Regions from separate parts of the Bradyrhizobium sp. DOA1 genome, predicted to be linked through region 3. Evidence: predicted binding sites of a transcription regulator. Region 3 holds the regulator's gene; each other region holds the start of a gene.
The links. The regulator PhoB, encoded in region 3, activates phosphate uptake and scavenging genes when phosphate is short. The targets are predictions, from matches to a motif close to TGTCATNNANCTGTCAT.
Positions count from the first base shown of each region.

Region 1 (7,107 bases), 1.1 Mb from region 3:
ACCGACGAGCGCGAGCCAGCCCTGCTCGATCACCCGGTCGGCGAGCACGACCCTGGCATTTGCGATGACAATGTCCTTGGCGTTCATGTCCATTTTCCTCAGGCCGCGGCGGCGAAGCTGGTGACGTCGACGATGCGGTCCGCAATCAGATGACGGATTTCGTCGTCATGGACAATGGCAACCATGGCGACACCCTGACGTTTCTTTTCGGCGACCAGCTCGACCACGACGGCGCGGTTGGCGGCGTCGAGCGAAGCGGTCGGCTCGTCCAGCAGCAGGATCGGCAGGTCCGAGATGAAGCCGCGCGCGATGTTGACGCGCTGCTGCTCGCCGCCCGAGAAGGTCGCGGGCGGCAGTTGCCAGAGGCGCTCGGGGATGTTGAGACGATGAAGCAGGTTGCCGGCGCGGGCCTGCGCATCGGCCCGCGACATGCCATTCACGATCAAGGGCTCGGCCACGACGTCGATCGTGGCTACCCGCGGCACGGCGCGCAAGAACTGGCTGACATAGCCGATGGTAGAGCGGCGGACGTTGAGCACCTGCCGCGGCTCGGCACTGGCGAGGTCGATCACCGCGCCGCGATGGCGGATGCCGATGCGCCCCGAGTCACAGCGGTAATTGCCGAAGATCATCTTCAGGATCGACGATTTGCCGGCGCCCGAAGGGCCCGACAGAACGACGCATTCACCTGGATTGACGTGAAAGGTCACGCCGCTGACGACGGGCAGCTCGATGCCACCCTGCAGGTGCATCGTGAAGGTCTTTCGGGCATCAGTGACGTCGATCATGGCAGTCATCGGAACACTCATCTGGGAAAGTTCATGGCGGCAGGATCGAGGAGACGAGGAGCTGGGTATAGGGCTCGCGAGGATCGTCGAGCACCTGATCGGTGAGGCCGGTCTCGATGACGCGGCCGCCCTTCATCACCATCACACGGTGCGACAACAGACGCGCGACCGCGAGGTCGTGCGTGACGATGATGACGGCGAGGTGCAGCTCCGCGACCAGGCCGCGCAGGAGGTCGAGCAGGCGGGCCTGAACCGAGACATCGAGCCCGCCCGTCGGCTCGTCCATGAACACCAACCGTGGCTCCGTGACGAGATTACGCGCGATCTGGAGGCGCTGGCGCATGCCGCCGGAATATGTCCGCGGCGCATCGTCGATGCGCGCGACGTCGATCTCGACGCGGGTTAGCCAGTCCGACGCGGTGTCGCGGATGCGGCCGTAGTGGTTCCACCCCACGGCCATCAGCCGCTCGCCGACATTGGCGCCGGCGGAGACCGCCATGCGCAGGCCCTGTGCAGGATCCTGGTGCACATAGCCCCAATCGGTGCGGAACAGGAAGCGCCGCTCGGCCTCGCCCAGCGTCGTGAGATCGCGGGTGATGCCATCGCGCATCCGGTAGGAGACGTGACCTGCGCTCGGGGCGAGCTGGCCCGACAGCATTTGCAGCAGCGTCGACTTACCCGAGCCGGACTCGCCGACGATCGCGAGCACCTCGCCGGGATAGAGCGAGAACGACACGTCGCGACAGGCTGCGATGCGTCCGAACGACTTGCTGAGCTTGTCCGCGATCAGAAGCGGCTGATCATTCTCAAGCGCATCAACCATGGGAGCCCGCCTTCTCCTTGTACGGCGCGGCGCTGAGGCTGCCGTGATGGCCGGCGGCCTGGCGGCCCTCGCAATAATCAGTGTCGGAGCACACGAACATGCGGCCGCCCTTGTCGTCGGTGACGATCTCGTCGAGATAGGAGTTCTCCGCCGCGCACAGCGCGCAAGGCGCGTTGAAGCGGTAGGGCTCGAACGGGTGGTCCTCGAAATCGAGCGACACCACCTGCGTGTAAGGCGGGATCGCATAGATGCGCTTCTCGCGGCCGGCGCCGAACAGCTGCAGCGCCGCGCAATTGTCCATCTTGGGATTGTCGAATTTCGGCGTCGGCGACGGGTCCATCACGTAACGTGCGTTCACCTTGACAGGATAGGCATAGGCGGTCGCGATATGACCGAACCGCGCGATATCCTCATAGAGCTTCACATGCATCAGCCCGTATTCGGCCAGCGCATGCATGCGCCGCGTCTCGGTCTCGCGCGGCTCGAGAAAGCGCAAGGGCTCGGGGATCGGCACCTGATAGACCAACACCTGATTCGCGTTCAGCTCCGCCTCGGGAATGCGGTGGCGGGTCTGGATCACGGTCGCATCATTCGTCGCCGTGGTCGTGGCAACGCCCGCAGTCTTGGCAAAGAACTTGCGGATCGAGATCGCGTTGGTCGTGTCGTCGGAGCCCTGGTCGATCACTTTCAGCACATCGTCAGGACCGAGGATCGCGGCCGTGACCTGCACGCCACCGGTGCCCCAGCCATAGGGCATCGGCATTTCGCGGCTGGCGAATGGCACCTGATAGCCGGGGATCGCGATCGCTTTCAGGATCGCGCGGCGGATCATCCGCTTGGTCTGCTCGTCGAGATAGGCGAAATTATAGGCAGGCGCGTTCATTCCGCGGCCTCCTTCATGGCATCGGGCGCATTGGCTTCGGCAAATTCCTTCCGCAACTTGCGAAGCAGGCCGAGCTCAGACTGGAAGTCGACATAGTGCGGCAGCTTGAGATGCTCGACGAAGCCGGTCGCCTGCACGTTGTCCGAATGCGACATCACGAATTCTTCGTCTTGCGCCGGGGCGAGTGCCTCTTCACCGAGCTCGCGGGCACGCAGCGCGCGGTCGACCAGCGCCATCGACATGGTCTTGCGCTCGCTCTGGCCGAAGGCGAGGCCATAGCCGCGGGTGAAGCACGGCGCTTCCGTCACCGAGCCCTTGAACTGGTTGACCATCTGGCACTCGGTCAGCTCGATTGAGCCAAGCGGCACGGCGAAGCCGACGTCTTCGGCGAAGAATTCGACCTCGACCTCGCCGAACCGGATCTCACCGGCGAAGGGATGGTTGCGGCCATAGCCGCGCTGGGTGGAATAGCCCATCGCCAGCAGAAATCCTTCGTCGCCGCGCGCCAGATTTTGCAGGCGCAGGTCGCGATCCGCCGGAAAGTTGAGCGGCTCGCGGGTGAGATCGCCGACGCTGGAGCCCTCCTCGGCCTGCGGCGAGGATTCGATCAGCCCGTCGCGACCGAGTATATCCGTCACGCGCGGCGTCGCCGCGGTGGAGGCTTCGGCCGTCGCCGGCGCCTCCGGCACGAAGCCTTCGGCGAGCGAGGGATCGAGCAGGCGATGGGTATAGTCGAAGGTCGGCCCGAGGATCTGGCCGCCGGGGATATCCTTGAATGTCGAGGACACCCGCCGCTGCACCCGCATCGCGCCGGTGTCGACCGGCTCGCTGGCGCCGAAGCGCGGCAGCGTGGCGCGGAACGCGCGGACCAGAAAGATCGCCTCGATCAGATCGCCGCGCGCCTGCTTGATGGCGAGAGCGCCGAGCTCGCGGTCATAGAGCGAGCCTTCGCTCATGACGCGGTCGACGGCAAGGCCAAGCTGCTCCGAGATTTGGTCAAGCGTGACTTCGGGAACACTGGGGTCTCCCCGCCGGGCGTTTGCAAGCAGGCGATGGGCGTTCTCGATGGCGCGTTCGCCGCCTTTGACTGCGACATACATGCTTTCAGCTTCCCTTGCTCACGACGCGCGTGGTGCGGGGGATCGCGACCACGGCATCATCGGCGACCAGCACCACGTCGATGCCGCGTGGAAACAGCGCCTCGTTCATGCTCAGGCGCTCGAACAGATCGAACGGCTTGATCGACGCCTGCAACGTCGCAACACCGTCGATGCCAGGGCCACGCAGCTCGAAGCTGCGGCCGGAATCCAGACCGTCAACCTGCAGGATCAAGGTGGTCGAGCGATCGGGATATTCGCTGGTGCCGAGCGCGAAACGCTCGAGCGGGGGCAGCGCCGCGCCGTCACTCATCAAGGCGAAGCTCGCGATCGAGGTGTCATGCACCACCGGCGCACCGGTGTGGAACTTGAGCCATTTCACAACGTCGGAGCTTTCCGCCATGCGCGCATCGAGCCAGAGCGGCGTGTCGTGATCGAACAGCGTCAGCGCGATCGCGGCCGTACCGCGCATCATCGCCGCGGGCGCTCCCGCCATCGGCACGATGCGCTGGACCGAACCCGGCCGCGCCATCGCGTCCATCACCGAACGAAAGGTCGACTGCGCCGACAACACCTTGTCGGCGAAACCTGGCGGCAGTTCCGCAATCGTGGTCATGATCTCAGCCCTCACCGCGCACCATGGTGTAGAAATCAACCTTCGTCGCGGCGGTCTCGGCCGCGGCCTGTTCGCGGCGAATCATAAGCTGCTCGCGCAACGGGGCGATAACGGCGCGCTCGACAGCCGAGCCGAAATCACCGGATTGCACCAGCGCATCGCACAGCGCGATCAGCCGCGCCTTTTCACCGTCGCGGCCGAGCGTGTAGCCGAAGCCGACCTCGCCGCTGGCGAGCCGCACCGCAGCGCGCGACACGGTGGCTTCGCCGAGGTTGAACGGCGCACCGTCGCCGCCGATTCGGCCGCGCAGCATGACGAGACCGTTTTCCGGTGCGCGCAGATCCTGATGCTCCGGCAGGGCCAAGTTGCGGAGGCGGGCGGCGATCTCGCCCGCCTCCGCGTGCGCCAGCACGGCCATCGCGGCCTTGCGCTGGGCTTGCTGGTTGTTGTGCTGGGTCACCGCCTCACCGATCTTGCCGCCATGAAGTTGTCTATGATACTAGACAACTTCATACGGGAGCGCCATGACTGTTTCGTGACAAAGCCGTGATTTTCGGGCTAGGCTGACCAGCGATATGAGCATGCAAGACACTGCATCGTCGGGCGTTGCGTTGTGGCGCCTCGTTGCCGACGGCATCGAGCGCGGCATCGCCGATGGCCGCTTTGCCGCCGGCGACAAGCTGCCGGGCGAAGTGGAGATCGCGGAAACCTATCGCGTGAACCGCCACACAGTGCGGCGCGCGCTGGCGGCGCTTGCCGAGCGCGGCCTGGTGCGGGCCGAACGCGGCAGCGGGACCTATGTCGAGGCGCAGAAGCTCGCCTATCCGCTGCGCTCGCGCACGCGCTTTTCCGAGATCGTCGGCGCCGAGGGACGCGAGCCGCATGGCCGGCTGATCGAGACGACCGGCGACGTCGCCACCCGCGAACTCGCGCGGGAACTCGGATTGAAGACCGGCGCGCCGCTGGTGCGGATCGAGGCGATCCGCCTCGCCGACCGCACGCCGATCTGCGTCTCCACCACATGGCTGTCAGCGGAGCGGTTTCCGGACGCCGGCACGGTGTTTGCGGCGAGGCGCTCCATGACCAAGCTGCTGGAGCACTTCGGCATTCGCGACTACCGCCGCGGCGCGACGCGGATCACGGCCGGCATCGTCGACGCGACCGACGCCGCACGGCTGGATCTCGCGCTGGGCCGTCCGATCCTGGTGGTCGATGCGACCGACCACGATCTCGACGGCAAGCCGCTGGTGACCAAGCATTCGCGCTTCGCGGCGGAGCGGGTGGAGTTTCTGGTGGAGTCGTAGGGGATTCTATCCACGACACGGGAGCCGTAGGGTGGGCAAAGGCGCGACAGCGCCGTGCCCACGATCATTCTCGATCGCAAAAGCGGTGGGCACGCTGCGCTTTGCCCACCCTACGGCACCGTCGATCACGCCACCGCGCGCTTTCCGATGATCGCGAAGCGCAGCTTGCTCGAGATGAAATCGATCGCGGCGACCGCGACCAGAATCATCAGGATCAGGAACGACACCTTCTGCCATTCGAGCACGCGGATCTGCTCGGCGAGCTGGAGGCCGATGCCGCCCGCGCCGACGATGCCGATGATGGTGGCCGAGCGGGTGTTGGATTCGATGAAATAGAGCACCTGGCCTGCGATCACCGGCAGAACCTGCGGCAACAGGCCGAAGCGGATCTCGTGCAGTGCGCTGCCGCCGGAGGCCCGGATGCCTTCGACCTGCTTCTGGTCGGCGCCTTCGATCGCCTCCGAGAACAGCTTGCCGAATGCGCCGAAATCCGCGACCGCAATGGCGAGCACGCCGGCGAACGGGCCGAGCCCGACCACGTTGATCCAGACCAGCGCCCAGATCAGCGTGTCGACGCCGCGGATCGAATCGAGGACACGGCGGACGGGGAAACGCAGGATTTTCGACGCCACCACGTTACGCGCGGCGAGCAGACTGACGGGGAGCGCGAAGATGGCGGCGAGCGTGGTGCCGAGCAGCGCGATCGACAGCGTCTCGCCCAGCGCCTTCAGGTAGACCGGCAGCGAGGAGCCGGGATCCGGCGGGATCATCATCAGGCCGATCCAGCCGAGCTGGCTGAGGCCGGCGACGAAGCGTGACGGCGAGAAGTCGAGATCGACCAGGCCATAGACGAGGATCGCGAACGCCGCCACGATCATCGCCGGCATCGCCAGCCGCGCCGAGGCGGGCCGGTCGAACACATCAGGGTAGCGCGCACGCATCTCTCGCGTGTCGACCTCCTGCTTCGTCACGCCCGCGCCTCCTTGCCGAACAGGCGGCCGCGCAGCCAGCCGGTGGTGATGTCGATGACGAAGACCGTGACGATGATGGTGAGCAGGATCGCGCTGACGTCGGAGTAGTAGAATTTGCGGATGGCGACGACGAGCTCCTGGCCGATGCCGCCGGCACCGACGAAGCCCATCACCGAGGCCTCGCGGACGTTGATCTCGAAGCGCAGCAGCGCATAGCTGGCATAGCCCGCGGTCACCTGCGGCACCACGGCGAAGCGCATGCAGGCGAGCCAGCTCGCGCCGGTGGAGCGGATGCCCTCGACCGGCTTCATGTCGGCATTCTCGACGATCTCGGAGAACAGCTTGCCGAGCGCACCGGTGGAGTGGATGGCGATCGCGAGCACGCCGGCCATCGGACCGAGCCCGAAGGCGATGACGAAGACGAGCGCGAACACGATGCCGGGAACGGTGCGGGCGAATTCGAGCAGACGCCGCACTACGAAGCGCAGCCAGGGCGCCGGCGAGGTGTTCTCGGCCGCGAAGAAGTTCAGGATGAAGGCGAAGGTCGCGCCGATCAGCGTGCCGACATAGGAGATTAGTAGCGTCTCGGCCAGCATCTTCAGCCATTTGCGCCAGCCCCACAGCC
Region 1 is NZ_JXJM01000001.1:6,181,248-6,188,354, forward strand. It holds gene SE91_RS28540 (alpha-D-ribose 1-methylphosphonate 5-triphosphate diphosphatase) at 1-93, opposite strand, end outside; gene phnL (phosphonate C-P lyase system protein PhnL) at 99-797, opposite strand; gene phnK (phosphonate C-P lyase system protein PhnK) at 820-1,611, opposite strand; gene SE91_RS28555 (alpha-D-ribose 1-methylphosphonate 5-phosphate C-P-lyase PhnJ) at 1,604-2,494, opposite strand; gene SE91_RS28560 (carbon-phosphorus lyase complex subunit) at 2,491-3,594, opposite strand; gene phnH (phosphonate C-P lyase system protein PhnH) at 3,599-4,207, opposite strand; gene phnG (phosphonate C-P lyase system protein PhnG) at 4,212-4,625, opposite strand; gene phnF (phosphonate metabolism transcriptional regulator PhnF) at 4,783-5,511, shown strand; gene phnE (phosphonate ABC transporter, permease protein PhnE) at 5,637-6,452, opposite strand; gene phnE (phosphonate ABC transporter, permease protein PhnE) at 6,479-7,107, opposite strand, start outside.
Region 1: phnF (phosphonate metabolism transcriptional regulator PhnF) is a predicted target of PhoB. The motif match lies at 4,732-4,748, and genes of this name have one in related genera.

Region 2 (7,107 bases), 1.0 Mb from region 3:
ACGAAGCAATCCAGACTGTCTCGGAGGAGAAGGCCTGGATTGCTTCGCTTCGCTCGCAATGACGGAACTAGTTGAGCCGATCTCCCTCCACAACGTCGTCCCGGCAAGCGAGACGGCGACGGCGCCGATTTGGGCTGAAGCGTCGAGCCGGCGCGATTCAGCCAGTTTCCCCCGGCCCGGCGATCAAGTATCGTAAGCTCGCCAACCAAGCCGCGGAGCAGTCTCAAGACATCGCCCAACACCTCTTCATTATGCCGTTATTTCGAGCCAGGTTGGCCCGAACCGACAAAGGGAGGCAGTGCCATGACGATGAGGCCGGATCCCACCTTCCACGCATCGCCCAGGCTTGCGATGGAAGCACCTGCGGAAAACTTTGCCTACACTTTGCTGCTCAGCCCGGATTTCTCGAAGCCCGATGCTCTCGCGGTCATCGACGTCAAGCCGGGATCGCCGACCTACAGCCAGATCGTCCACACCGTGACGATGCCCAACAAGGGCGACGAGTTTCATCACTTCGGCTGGAATGCCTGCTCCTCCGCTCTGTCGCCGCTCACCGGCCACGCCTTTGTCGAGCGGCGCTATCTCATCATCCCCGGGCTGCGCTCGTCGCGGATCTATATCATCGACACCAAGCCCGATCCGACCCAAGCCAAGATTCACAAGATCATCGAGCCCGATGAAGTCTTCAAGAAGACCGGCTACTCGCGGCCGCACACGATCCATTGCGGGCCCGACGGCATTTACGTCAGCACGCTGGGCGGCGGCGGCAAGGACGGCACCAGCGGACCTCCAGGCGTTTTCATCATGGATTGCGAGACGTTTGAGGTTCTTGGACGATGGGAGATCGACCGCGGTCCGCAGACGCTGCATTATGACTTCTGGTGGAACCTGCCGCGCGACTACATGGTGACGAGCGAGTGGGCGTTGCCGCCGCAGTTCGAAAACGGGATCGTCCCGGAGGATCTGCTCGCGAACAAATACGGCCACCGTCTCCACTTCTGGGATCTTCGCGCCCGCCGCAACGTCCAGACCATCGACCTCGGCGCCAATCATCAAATGGCGCTGGAGGTACGACCGGCGCACGACCCGGTTCGCGAATACGGCTTCGTTGGTGTCGTGGTCGACACCACCAACCTCGAGGCGTCGATCTGGACGTGGTGGCGCGAAGGCGGAAAATTCCATGCCGAGAAGACGGCGACGATCCCGCCCGAGCCCGCGCCAAAGGAGAAGCTCCCGCCGCTGCTGCAGGGCTTTGGCGCGGTGCCGCCGCTGGTGACCGACATCGACCTGTCGATGGATGACCGGTTCCTCTATGTCTCGTGCTGGGGCACGGGTGAAATGCGTCAGTACGACGTCAGCGATCCCAGAAAGCCGAAGCTCGCGGGCTCGGTCCATATCGGCGGCATCGCGCGCCGCACCCCGCATCCAAATGGCAAGGCCTTTGCGGCCGGGCCGCAGATGGTCGAGGTCAGCCGCGACGGCCGGCGCGTGTACTGGACCAACTCGCTCTATTCCACCTGGGACGACCAGTTCTATCCCGACGGCGTTCCGGGCGTTGAGGTCATGGCCAATGCCGGTCGCAACGGCGGTCTCGAACTCGACAAGGATTACTTCGTGAGCTTCCCCGACGGATATCGTGCGCACCAGATCAGGCTGGAGGGCGGCGATTGTTCGACGGACTCCTTTTGCTACCCGTCGGTCTAGATTGGGGGCAGGCGAGCCCGGCGATTGGCTGGCTCTGGCTGGCGCTTGTTGCGAGCGGTCTCTACCACGGCATCAATCCGGGGATGGGATGGCCGCTCGCCGTTTCGGCCGGGCTCATGGACAAGAGTCCACGCGCGCTCTTCCGCGCGTTGTGGGCCCTGTCGGCCGGCCATCTCCTGGCAACGCTTCTCGTGCTGCTGCCATTCGCATTTCTGCTCGTGCTGGCCGAGTGGCAGCGCCCGATCCAGCTCGTCGCAAGCCTTGTCGTCATCGGCTTCGGCGCCTATCGTTTGTTCGCCCGGAGGCATCCTCGCGCGCTGGCACGGATTCCGCCGACGCAATTGGCGCTCTGGTCGTTTGCCGTCGCCATTGCCCACGGCGCCGCCTTGATGCTCGTGCCGATCTATCTCGGGCTCTGCCAGGCCTACAAGCTGGATGCCGGCCACCAGGCGGCGGGCGCGCTGATGAAGGCGAGTCTCGCCATGACGATGCTGGTGTCCCTGGTGCACGTCGTCGCCATGGTCAGCGCCGGCGGATGTCTGGCGTGGTTGGTTTACCGCTATCTGGGTTTGAAATTCGTCTCGCGAAGCTGGTTCAATCTGGATGCCGTCTGGGCGACCAGCCTCATTCTGGTCGGCGCGCTGGCGCTCGCCTTCAATCTTGCGAGTTGACGGCGAAGTCTACCGCGTCAACGCCCACTCACCGATGATGCGGAAGCGAGCCTTGGCATCGTCCTGCTTGAACAGCGCGAGCCGGTCGATCTCAAGTGCATCAAGCCCCAGCGCTGCAAACCGTCGCCGCAGCATTTCCAATATCGGCCCGCGTCGCGCGGCGTCCAGCCGCCCGGTCAGCGTCATGTGGAAGCAGAATTCTTCCATCACATAAGGATAGCCCCAGCGGTCGAGATGGTCGCGCTGCTGTTCGCTCAGCTTATCGGGCTTGCGCCGCGCGCGGTCCTCCGCCGTGAGCGCGGCGCGGAACGAATCGAACGCGCGGACGCAATCGGCGGCGAGCCCTTGCAGCGCATCGAGCGGTTCGGCCGGAATGACGGCGATGAAGCCGCTGATGGAATCGACGATCGGCCGGATCGTCGGGATCGGCCGCGGCGTGCCGGCGAAGGCCGCGCAGGCGGCCGCGAGCTCGGCTTCGGTCCGGCCAGGCGCGAGCGCCATTGGCGCTTTCAATGTAGCGTGGAAGCCGTATTTGCGGGGGTCGGCGGTGACGTCGCGCCAATCCGGCGCGATATCCAGTGCCTGACGCGGAAACGGCAGCTCGTCGCCGGTGTAGGCATCATATCCGAGCAGCTCGGCTCCGAAGCGGGAGAGGGCGCTGTCAGAGCCGGCGGCAAAATAGATCGCGTAGCGGGGAAAACCTGTCATCACCTCAGCATAGCCAATTTAGGCCGCGGCGACAGCCTCGCGCGGCGTTGCCACCGCTGCGAGCAGCCGCGTCGCATCGGTGAGGTGCACGAGCTTGCCACCCGAGATCACCGCGACGAGCCGCGGTCGCAGCGCCACGCTGTCGTCGACGAGCAGGATGTCGGCGCGGCGTCCCTCGGCGAGCACGCCGCGATCGGTGAGGCCGGCCGCGCGCGCGGGGCCGGCGGAGACCAAGTCCCACGCTTCCGTCAGCGGCAGCACGCCGTCGGCGGCGAGGCGGAATGCGGCGAGCAGCTGTGCAGGATAATAATAGTCCGACGCCAGCGCCGAGCAGAGACCCTTGGCGATCATGTCCGACGCCTTGGTCCAGCCGGTGTGGCTGCCGCCGCGCACGACGTTCGGCGCGCCGTAGACGATGGCATCGCCGTGGCTTGCGGCTGCTCGCGCCGTCTTCTCATTGATCGGAAACTCGGCGATCAATGCGCCGAGCTCGCGAAACTCCTGACGCATCGCCGGCGTCGCATCGTCGTGCGAGAGCATCCGCACCCCCGTCGCGCGAGCCGTCGCGGCCAGTCGCGCTACCGAGGCCGGCACGTCGCCAGCCCGCGCGACCACGCGCCCGACGAGCCGGTCGAAATCCTCGCTCGAAAGGCCGGTGCGCTCGACCATGCGGTTGCGCTTGCGGGGCTTGGCCATGTCGGCGACGGTGCCGTCCATGTGGTCGTTGAAGGCGAACAGGTCGACGCGGCCTTCGGCGAGCCACTGGCTGATCTCGGCTTCGGCGTCGAGATTGTAGGTCTCGTGGCGCAGGTGGAAGCGGGTGTCGGCGGCGAATTGCGGGCGCTGTCGCTCGATCGCCTCCATCAGGCCGCGCGCATTGTCGGCGCTGCGCAGGCCCGGTTCCCACGAGCAGGTCGTGGCGTGAAACACGGTGGTGATGCCGTTGCTGATCGCCTGGCGGTCACTGTCGGCGAGCGCGACGTCAATCGGAAAGTGGACGCCGGCGCGCGGCATCATCTGGCGCTCGAAGGCATCGCCATGCAGATCGACGATGCCGGGGAGCACGAGCAGGTTGCGCGCATCGATCGCCAGCCGCGAACGGCCGCGGGAGCCATCGATCTCTGCAATGTCCGCTCCGGACACGAGGAGGGAGGTTTCGACGAGCTCGGCGCCGATCAGGGCCCGGCCGCCTTCAAGGAATATCTCTGTCACGCGACCGCGCTTCGTTTGTTGGGAGAACCGGGGAAGGAGCTCGCCTGTGCTTCGTATGTCGCCAGGAAATCTTCAATCCCGAGCTTGCGGAAATCAGGCAGCGCTTTGCGCAATTTGTCGTGATCCCAGTCCCACCAGGCCAGCTTCGCGAGCCGTCCGGAAATCTCCTCCGAGAACCGCCGCCGCACGATACGGGCGGGATTGCCGGCGACGATGGTGTAGGCCGGTACGTCCTTGGTGACGATGGCGCCGGCCGCGATCACCGCACCGGTGCCGATGTTGCGGCCCGGCAGCACGATCGCGCCATGGCCGATCCAGACGTCATGGCCGATATGGACGTGATGCTGGCGCCGCCAGGCGAAGAATTCGGCGTCGTCGCTCTCGCCCTCGAAATAGGCGCTGGATCGGTAGGTGAAATGCGCCTGCGTCGCGCGGTGCATCGGATGATTGCCGGGGTTGATGCGCGTCATCGCCGCGATCGAGCAGAACTTTCCGATGGTGGCGTAGGTGATCTGAGCATCGTTGACGACATAGGAGTAATCACCCATCGCCACTTCATGCAGGATGGTGCGCGCGCCGACCTCGGTATAGGCGCCGAGCCTCGTCTCGTGCAGTGTGGCCGAAGGGTCGATGGTCGGCTGAATCGAAAGAGCTTTGGCGGCCATATCGTATCCAAGGCGTGGGCGGAGCGTTCCTCTTCGAGCGGTTTGATGACGATATCATGACGTAGCGATGACAGGGGATGAGCTGTGTAGGATCGCCGCACCGCAACGCTGATGTCACACAAGTGTCAAGCGCCGGCGTTAGCGGTGGGCCCCAGCTACTCTGGAGCCCTGCATGCTGGTGGTTGAAGGTCTGACGTGCCGCTTCGGCGCAAAAGCCGCGGTGGACGACGCTTCGTTTCAAATCTCTCCCGGCGGTTTCGTCGGTGTGATCGGACGTTCCGGTGCCGGCAAATCGACGCTGCTCCGGGCCGTCAACCGCCTGGTGACCCCGACACAGGGCAAGATCCTGTTCGACGGTCTCGACGTCACCGCGCTGCGCGGCAAGGAGCTGCGTCAGTGGCGGGCGCGTTCGGCGATGATCTTCCAGCAATTCAACCTGGTCGGCCGGCTCGATGTCCTGACCAACGTCCTGATGGGGCGCCTCGCCACGATGCCGGCCTGGCGCTCGCTCTCGCAGATCTGGCCTGAGCAGGACAAGGCGCTGGCGATGTCCGCGCTGGAGCAGTTCGACATCGCGACGCTCGCCGCACAGCGCGCCGACCAGCTCTCCGGCGGTCAGCAGCAGCGCGTCGCGATCGCCCGAGCCCTGGTGCAGCAGCCCGACATCATCCTCGCCGACGAGCCGATCGCCTCGCTCGATCCGCGCAACACCAAGATCGTGATGGATGCGCTGCTGCGCATCAACAAGCATTTCGGCATCACGGTGCTCTGCAACCTGCATTCGCTCGATCTCGCCCGCGGCTATTGCGACCGCCTGATCGGCATGGCCGCGGGCCGCGTGGTGTTCGACGGCGCACCGTCCGCGCTGACCGACCGCGTGGCGCGCGAGCTGTACGATCTCGAAGCCGCCGACGTCATGGGCGGCGCGCCTGTCCCGGCGCCCGAGGGCGTTCCGGCACTCGGAACGGCTGCGGCTGCCTGAGCCGTGTTGCGTTGCAAGTTTTTGCGTCAACCGACCCCAACTGATGATGAAGAGGGTACCATGTTCACTCGTAGATTAGTCCTCGCCGGCGCCGCTGCGCTCGCTTTCACGGCCTCCGCCTCGGCAAGCGACTGGAAGGCCAAATATCCCGAGCTGACCTTCGCGGTCGTCCCGGCCGAGAACGCCTCCGGCGTGACGGAGCGCTGGGCGCCGTTCGTCAGCTATCTCTCAAAGGAACTGGGCGTGAAGGTCACGCTGCGCATTGCCAACGACTACGCCGCCGTCATCGAAGGCCAGCGCGCCGGCAACATCCAGATCGCGAGCTACGGCTCGGCCTCGTTCGCCCGCGCCCGCCTGACCGGCGTCAAGACCGACGCCTTCGCCAACGACATTAACGCCGACGGCTCGACCGGCTATTACTCGGTGTTCTTCGTCAAGGCAGGCAGCGCCTACAAGAAGATCGACGACCTCAAGGGCAAGAACCTCGGCCTCGTCGACCCCAACTCAACCTCCGGCAACAACGTGCCGCGCTTCGAGCTCGACAAATTGGGCATCCACGACGCCGACACCTATTTCAGCAAGGTCGTCTTCACCGGCAGCCACGAGAACGCGATGCTGGCCCTGGCGCAGGGCACGGTCGACGTCGCCGCCAACCAGTGGACCAGCGACAACGATTCCACGCTGGCGCAGATGCTGACCAAGGGCATGCTGAAGAATGCCGACGGCTCGCCGATGAAGAAGGACGATTTCCGCATCGTCCACAAATCGGCGCCGATCATCAACGGACCCTATGCCTATAATTCCGATCTGCCCGATGACGCCAAGGCCGCCATCGCCAAAGCCTTCTTCGATGCGCCGACCAAGGACAAGGCCGCGTTCGACCGTCTCTCCGACGGCCAGAAGAAGGGCTTCCATGCCGCCACGACCAAGGATTGGGACGGCACGATCGAGCTGATCAAGTTCGTCGACGCGCTGCGCAAGAAGAAGGCGTCCTGATCTCAGGACGATGCAACTGGAGCCGGGTCGATGGGCCCGGCTCTTTCTCTTTTTTGCGAGCCAATTCCTGACAAGATGACCGTCGCGGTTTCGATCCTTCCCGAGCAGCAGCTCGGCGTGCTCAACGCGGCCTACCGGCAAGCGGTCGCGCGCAGGCGGTGGCGTATCC
Region 2 is NZ_JXJM01000001.1:6,188,517-6,195,623, reverse strand. It holds gene SE91_RS28620 (selenium-binding protein SBP56-related protein) at 304-1,704, shown strand; gene SE91_RS28615 (hypothetical protein) at 1,788-2,375, shown strand; gene SE91_RS28610 (DUF1045 domain-containing protein) at 2,385-3,083, opposite strand; gene SE91_RS28605 (alpha-D-ribose 1-methylphosphonate 5-triphosphate diphosphatase) at 3,102-4,295, opposite strand; gene SE91_RS28600 (transferase hexapeptide repeat family protein) at 4,292-4,960, opposite strand; gene phnC (phosphonate ABC transporter ATP-binding protein) at 5,133-5,942, shown strand; gene phnD (phosphonate ABC transporter substrate-binding protein) at 6,003-6,938, shown strand; gene phnE (phosphonate ABC transporter, permease protein PhnE) at 7,014-7,107, shown strand, end outside.
Region 2: phnC (phosphonate ABC transporter ATP-binding protein) is a predicted target of PhoB. The motif match lies at 5,073-5,089, and genes of this name have one in related genera.

Region 3 (7,107 bases):
CGTCGTCCAGCAGGTCGAGAAGACCTGGGCTGCCGAAATCAAGAGCTGAGGCTCTCCTCTCGCGTCCGGAGGCGGCGGAGCCTGAACTGCTGGGCCGCTGATCCGCAAGAACCAAGCCCCGGATGGGCTAGCGCCGCATCCGGGGCACCGGACCAAAAACAAGCGTATACATAAACGGGTACAGGGGATCGGCGTGGCAGAGATGGCCGTTCAGAGCGATGTAATCGACGACGCCGGACCGTATGATCGCGCCAAGGCTTTGAGCGCGTTCAAGCTCGGCGACGTCACCTTCTACTGGATCACGCGGCTTTCCGCGATCTCGGTGCTGCTTATCCTCGGCGGCATCATCATGTCCTTAATTGTCGGAGCCTTCCCCGCGATCAAGGAATACGGCCTGCCGTTCCTGTGGACGCAGCGCTGGGCGCCGTCGGCCGATCCGCCCGTGCTCGGCGCGCTCGGGCCGATCTACGGCACGCTCGTCACCTCCTTCATCGCGATGCTGATCGCCATTCCGGTCGGTCTCGGCATTGCGATCTTCCTCACCGAGCTCTGCCCGCAATGGCTGCGCCGCCCGATCGGCATGGCGGTCGAGCTGCTCGCCGGCATTCCCTCGATCATCTACGGCATGTGGGGCTTCTTCGTGCTCGGCCCGTTCCTGGCCAACACGTTCCAGCCCTTCATGATCAGGGTCTTCGACGGCGTCCCCGTGCTGGGCGCTATCTTCGCAGGGCCTCCGTCCTACCTCAGCCTGTTCAACGCGGCGCTGATCCTCGCCATCATGGTGCTGCCCTTCATCACGTCGATCTCGGTCGACGTGTTCAAGACGGTGCCGCCGGTGCTCAAGGAAGCCGCCTACGGCGTCGGCTGCACCACTTGGGAAGTCGTCCGCAGCGTGGTGATCCCCTACACCCGCGTCGGCATCATCGGCGGCGTCATGCTGGCGCTCGGCCGCGCGCTGGGCGAGACCATGGCGGTGACCTTCATCATCGGCAATTCGTTCCGCATCTCCTCCTCGATCTTCGCGCCGGGCACCACGATCTCGGCGGCGATTGCTTCCGAGTTCGCCGAAAGCGACGGCCTGCACCAGTCCGGCCTGATCCTGCTCGGCCTCTTGCTGTTCGTGCTGACGTTCTTCGTGCTCGCGGCCGCCCGGTTGATGCTGCTGCGCCTGGAAACCAAGGCGGGGAAGTGAAGCCATGAACCCGATCTATTTACGCCGCCGCCGCTGGGACATCGTCATTCGCGGCCTCTGCATCGCAGCCGCAGCGTTCGGCGTCACCTGGCTCGCGCTGATCTTGGCAACACTGCTTTACAACGGCCTTGCCGGGCTCAACCTCCAGGTCTTCACCGAGAACACGCCGCCGCCCGGATCGAACGAGGGCGGTCTGCTCAACGCCATCGTCGGCTCGCTCATCATGACCGTGATCGGCGTCGGCATCGGCGCGCCGCTCGGCCTGTTCGCCGGCACCTATCTCGCCGAGTACGGCCGCAACGACAAGCTGACCTCGGTGATCCGCTTCATCAACGACATTCTCCTGTCGGCGCCCTCGATCATCATCGGCCTGTTCATCTACGGCGCGGTGGTGGTGCCGATGCGGGGCTTCTCGGCCATCGCCGGCGCGCTGGCGCTCGCCGTCATCGTGATCCCGGTCGTGGTGCGCACCACCGAAGACATGCTGCTGCTGGTGCCGAACCCGCTGCGCGAGGCGGCCTCCGCGCTCGGTCTGCCGCGGTCGCTGGTGATCAAGCGCATCGCCTATCGGGCCGCGCGCTCCGGCCTCATCACCGGCGTGCTGCTGGCGACTGCCCGCGTCGCGGGCGAGACCGCGCCGCTGCTGTTCACGGCGCTGTCGAACCAGTTCTTCAGCCTCGGCCTGAACAAGACGATGGCCAACCTGCCGGTGACCATCAACAACTTCGTGCAGAGCCCCTACGAATATTGGAAGCAACTCGCCTGGAGCGGCGCGCTGCTCATCACTCTGACTGTGCTTGCCCTGAACATTGGCGCGCGCATCCTTGGCGCCGAGAGGACTGCAAAATGAGCGAAATGTCTGTTTCCGTCAGTGCGCCGACCGTTCACCCCGGCTCGCAGCCGTTGCCCGAGGCGCCCGCCAAGGTCACCGCGCGCAACCTGAACTTCTATTACGGTGAGCACCACGCGCTGAAGAACATCAATCTGGCGCTCGGCACCAACCGCGTCACGGCGTTCATCGGCCCGTCGGGCTGCGGCAAGTCGACCCTGCTGCGCATCTTCAACCGGATGTACGATCTCTATCCGGGCCAGCGTGCCACCGGCCAGCTGTTGCTGGATCAGACCAACATCCTCGATCCCAAGCTCGACCTCAACCTGCTGCGCGCCCGCGTCGGCATGGTGTTCCAGAAGCCGACGCCGTTCCCGATGACGATCTACGAGAACATCGCCTTCGGCATCCGCCTCTACGAGAAGATCTCGAAATCCGAGATGGATGATCGGGTCGAGAAGGCGCTGCGCGGCGGCGCGTTGTGGAACGAGGTCAAGGACAAGCTCAACGCCTCCGGCCTGTCGCTCTCCGGCGGCCAGCAGCAGCGTCTCTGCATCGCGCGCACCGTCGCGGTGCGGCCCGAGGTGATCCTGTTCGACGAGCCCTGCTCGGCGCTCGATCCGATCTCGACCGCCAAGGTCGAGGAGCTGATCCAGGAACTGTCCGAAAATTACACGATCGCGATCGTCACCCATAACATGCAGCAGGCGGCCCGTGTCTCCGACAAGACCGCCTTCATGTATCTCGGCGAGCTGATCGAGTTCGACGACACCAGCAAGATCTTCACGTCGCCGAGCGACCGGCGCACGCAGGATTACATCACCGGCCGGTTCGGCTGAGGAGACGGGACATGGGTTCTGAACATACCGCAAAGGCCTTCGACACCGACCTCCAGGAGCTCACCCGCCTGGTCGCCGAGATGGGGGGCATCGCCGAGCGCATGATCGTCGACTCCGTCGACGCGCTGATCCGCCGCGACGTCGCACTCGGCCAGCGCGTCGTCACCATCGACGCCGAGCTCGACGCGCTGCAGAAGCGCATCGAGGAGCGCGCCGTGCTCACCATCGCCCGCCGCCAGCCGATGGCGGTCGACCTGCGCGAGATCGTCGGCGCCATGCGCGTCGCGACCGATCTGGAGCGCATCGGCGACCTCGCCAAGAACATGGGCAAACGCGTCGCCGCGCTGGATGCGGACTTCCATCCGCTGAAGCTGTTTCGCGGCCTCGAGCACATGACCGACCTCGTGCAGCAGCAGGTCAAGTCGGTGCTGGACGCTTATGCCGCGCATGATCTGCCGGCGGCGATGGCGGTGTGGAAGGGCGACGAGGAGGTCGACGCCATCTGCACCTCGCTGTTCCGCGAGCTCCTCACTTATATGATGGAGGATCCGCGCAACATCTCGTTCTGCATCCACCTGATGTTCTGCGCCAAGAACATCGAGCGGATCGGCGACCACGCCACCAACATCGCCGAGACCGTGTTCTACATGATCGAGGGTCAGGCGATGACCGACAAGCGGCCGAAGGGCGACATGACGACCTTCGCCACGACGGTCCCGAATACCTGACGACTTAAGGAGCGACGACCACATGGGCGCACGCATTATGGTGGTTGAAGACGAAGAAGCTCTCACCGAGCTTCTGCGCTACAACCTCGAAGGCGACGGCTATGACGTGGAGACGGTGATGCGCGGCGACGACGCCGACACCCGCCTCAAGGAACACATCCCCGATCTGATCGTGCTCGACTGGATGCTGCCGGGGCTGTCAGGCATCGAGCTGTGCCGGCGTCTGCGCACCCGTCCCGAGACCAAGCAGCTGCCGATCATCATGCTCACCGCGCGCGGCGAGGAGAGCGAGCGGGTGCGGGGTCTTGCGACCGGCGCCGACGACTACATCGTCAAGCCGTTCTCGGTGCCGGAGCTGCTGGCGCGGGTGAAGGGCCTTCTGCGGCGGGCAAGCCCGGAGCGGCTCGCCACTGTGCTGGCCTATGGCGACATCGAGCTCGACCGCGACAAGCGCCGCGTCGCGCGCTCGGGCCGGCCGATCGATCTCGGCCCGACCGAGTATCGCCTTCTGGAGTTCTTCCTGGAGCATCCGGGCCGCGTGTTCTCGCGCGAGCAACTGCTCGACAGCGTCTGGGGCCGCGACATCTACATCGACGAACGCACCGTCGACGTCCATATCGGCCGCCTGCGCAAGCTGCTCAATCTCGGCCGCGAGCAGGACCCGATCCGCACGGTCCGCGGTGCCGGCTATGCGCTCGACGATCGGTTTGCGAAGGCGGAGCAGACGTAAGGTTTTTGAGTTTGTTCGCTGGCAGCTGTGGCTACAATCTCAGCTGTCGTCCCGGGGCGCGCGCAGCGCGAACCCGGGACCCATAACCACAAGACGTGGTTTGACGACGACTCGGTGTGACCATCTCGCGCAACAATTGCGCCCTTGGGTTATGGATCCCCGCGTTCGCGGGGGTGACACCGAGCAATTGGAGCCGTCATCGCGCGACGGCTGCTGTCCTTGCAGTCAGTTAAACCCCGCTCACCGCGTGCTCGGCTTGGCCGGCGCGCGCCGGCGATCCGCTGCGGGCTGATAGGCGACGCGCGAGTGCTGGGCGCAGTAGGGCAGGCCGGAGAGCGCCTTGCCGCCGCAGAAGAAGAAATCCGGGCTCGAGGGATCGCCGACCGGCCAGTGGCAGGTCGCCTCGTTCAATTCCAGCAGCGACAGCCGCTGGCTCATCGGCACCACGTTGTCGTAGGTGACGGGCTCTGCCTCGACCTCGACCTCGAAGGCCTGCGCCAGCGCGGTGTTGCCGCGCGAGATCGGACGGGTCACCCGCATCATGTGCTGCGCCGGGCGTGCCTTGCGCGGCCGCGGAGCGGCCGAAGACGGACTCTTGGCGCGGCCGGACAGGCCGAGCCTGTGCACTTTGCCGATCACGGCATTGCGGGTCACATTGCCGAGCTCAGCCGCGATCTGGCTGGCCGAAAGTCCGGCCTCCCAGAGCTTTTTCAGCTGCTCGACGCGATCATCGGACCAGGTCAAAACCGTCATTGCACCCTTTCCCTCGCTGCGCGCCGCCATCCTGGGGCCTCGCAGCGAATGCCTAAGCCTTGAAAAAACCCGTGCCGCCAGAATCCCTTAAGGCTCGCCGGGCGCGCAACGAGCGCCCGAACGTTTACGCCGGTACATGAGGACTCTTGGGATCAGAACCGCTGCACGAGATGTCGTATCTGACAGTCCAAACGCTACAATATGGCGTGACTCCCGCGCAAGAGTCCGCCGACTCGCTTCCACATGTTCCGTGGTGAAAACCCCGCAAAATCGGCACCGCAAGACTACGGAATCAGCGTTTCGCGAGGCTTTCCGGGCGGCATTGACACCCGTCTTGCCAGGCATAAGATAGTGCCGCGTGCCGCCCTTAAAAGGCGGCACGTTTCGTTTTCCGGACCGGTCAATGGTGCGCTGCGCAAGGCATGCCAGGCAGGTCTCAACATTCAAATGCAACATCCAAGTGATGGTCATGACCAACAGCGCCGCGCCGCATCTGCTTCCCGTTTTCGCCAGGGCCGACCTTGGTTTCGAGCGCGGCGAAGGCTGCTGGCTGATCGCGACCAATGGCGATCGCTATCTCGATTTCACCTCGGGTGTTGCGGTGAACGCGCTCGGCCATTGCCATCCGGCGCTGGTCAAGGCCTTGCAGGAGCAGTCGACGAAGCTCTGGCACATGTCGAACCTGTTCCAGAGCCCGGATGGCGAGAAGCTCGCCGTGCGCCTGTGCAACGAGAGCTTTGCGGACTTCGTGTTCTTCTGCAATTCCGGCGCCGAGGCGCTGGAGGGTGTGATCAAGCTGGTCCGCCACCATCACTTCTCCAAGGGCCATCCGGAACGCTATCGCATCATCACCTTCGAAGGCGCCTTCCATGGCCGCACGCTGGCGACGCTGGCCGCGACCGGATCTGCAAAATACCTCGAAGGTTTTGGTCCGCCGATGGACGGTTTCGACCAGGTCCCGCATGGCGACATCGAGGCCGTGAAGAAGGCGATCGGCCCGCAGACCGCTGGCATCCTGATTGAGCCGATCCAGGGCGAGGGCGGCGTGCGTTCGTCGACGCCCGCCTTCCTCAAGGCGCTGCGCCAGCTCTGCGACGAGAAGGGTCTTCTGCTCGCTTTCGACGAGGTGCAGACCGGCATGGGGCGTACCGGCGATCTCTTCGCGCACCGGCGCACCGGCGTCACGCCCGACGTGATGTCGCTCGCCAAGGCGCTCGGTGGCGGCTTCCCGATCGGCGCGGTGCTCGCCACGGCGGAGGCGGCTGCCGGAATGGGGCCCGGCTCACACGGCTCGACGTTCGGCGGCAATCCGCTCGCGATCTCCGCTGCGAACGCCGTGCTCGACGTCATGCTCAAGCCCGGCTTCTTCGATCACGTGCAGAAGATGTCGCTGCTGCTCAAGCAGAAGCTCGCCTCCGTGATCGACCGCCACCCCGATATCGTCAGCGAAGTCCGTGGCGAAGGTCTGCTGATCGGCATCAAGGCGGTGGTGCCTTCGGCTGATCTCGTTGCCGCCTTGCGCAACGAAAAGCTGCTCACGGTCGGTGCCGGCGACAATGTCGTGCGCTTCCTGCCGCCTCTGATCGTCACCGAAGCCGAGATCGAGGACAGCGTCGGGCGGCTCGAGCGTGCTTGCGCTGCGATCTCGTCCAGTCAGACCAAGCGGGCGGCAAGCTGATGAGCAAGTCGCCGAGACACTTCCTCGACATCAACGAGCTCCCGTTGTCGGAGCTCAAGCGCATGCTCGCCGCATCCTCCGCCATGAAGGCGAAGCAGAAGGCGCATCAGCCGGTCAGGCCGCTCGAAGGCAAGACGCTGGCGATGATCTTCGAGCGTCCTTCGACGCGGACGCGGGTGTCGTTCGACGTGGCCATGCGCCAGCTCGGCGGTGAGCCCATCATGCTCACCGGCGCCGAGATGCAGCTCGGCCGCGGCGAGACCATCGCCGACACCGCGCGCGTGCTGTCGCGCTATGTCGACGCCATCATGATCCGCATCCTCAATCACGAGGCGCTGCTGGAGCTTGCCGCCTATGC
Region 3 is NZ_JXJM01000001.1:7,233,880-7,240,986, reverse strand. It holds gene pstS (phosphate ABC transporter substrate-binding protein PstS) at 1-49, shown strand, start outside; gene pstC (phosphate ABC transporter permease subunit PstC) at 203-1,192, shown strand; gene pstA (phosphate ABC transporter permease PstA) at 1,197-2,042, shown strand; gene pstB (phosphate ABC transporter ATP-binding protein PstB) at 2,039-2,860, shown strand; gene phoU (phosphate signaling complex protein PhoU) at 2,872-3,588, shown strand; gene phoB (phosphate regulon transcriptional regulator PhoB) at 3,611-4,318, shown strand; gene SE91_RS33510 (GcrA family cell cycle regulator) at 4,559-5,071, opposite strand; gene SE91_RS33505 (aspartate aminotransferase family protein) at 5,541-6,749, shown strand; gene argF (ornithine carbamoyltransferase) at 6,749-7,107, shown strand, end outside.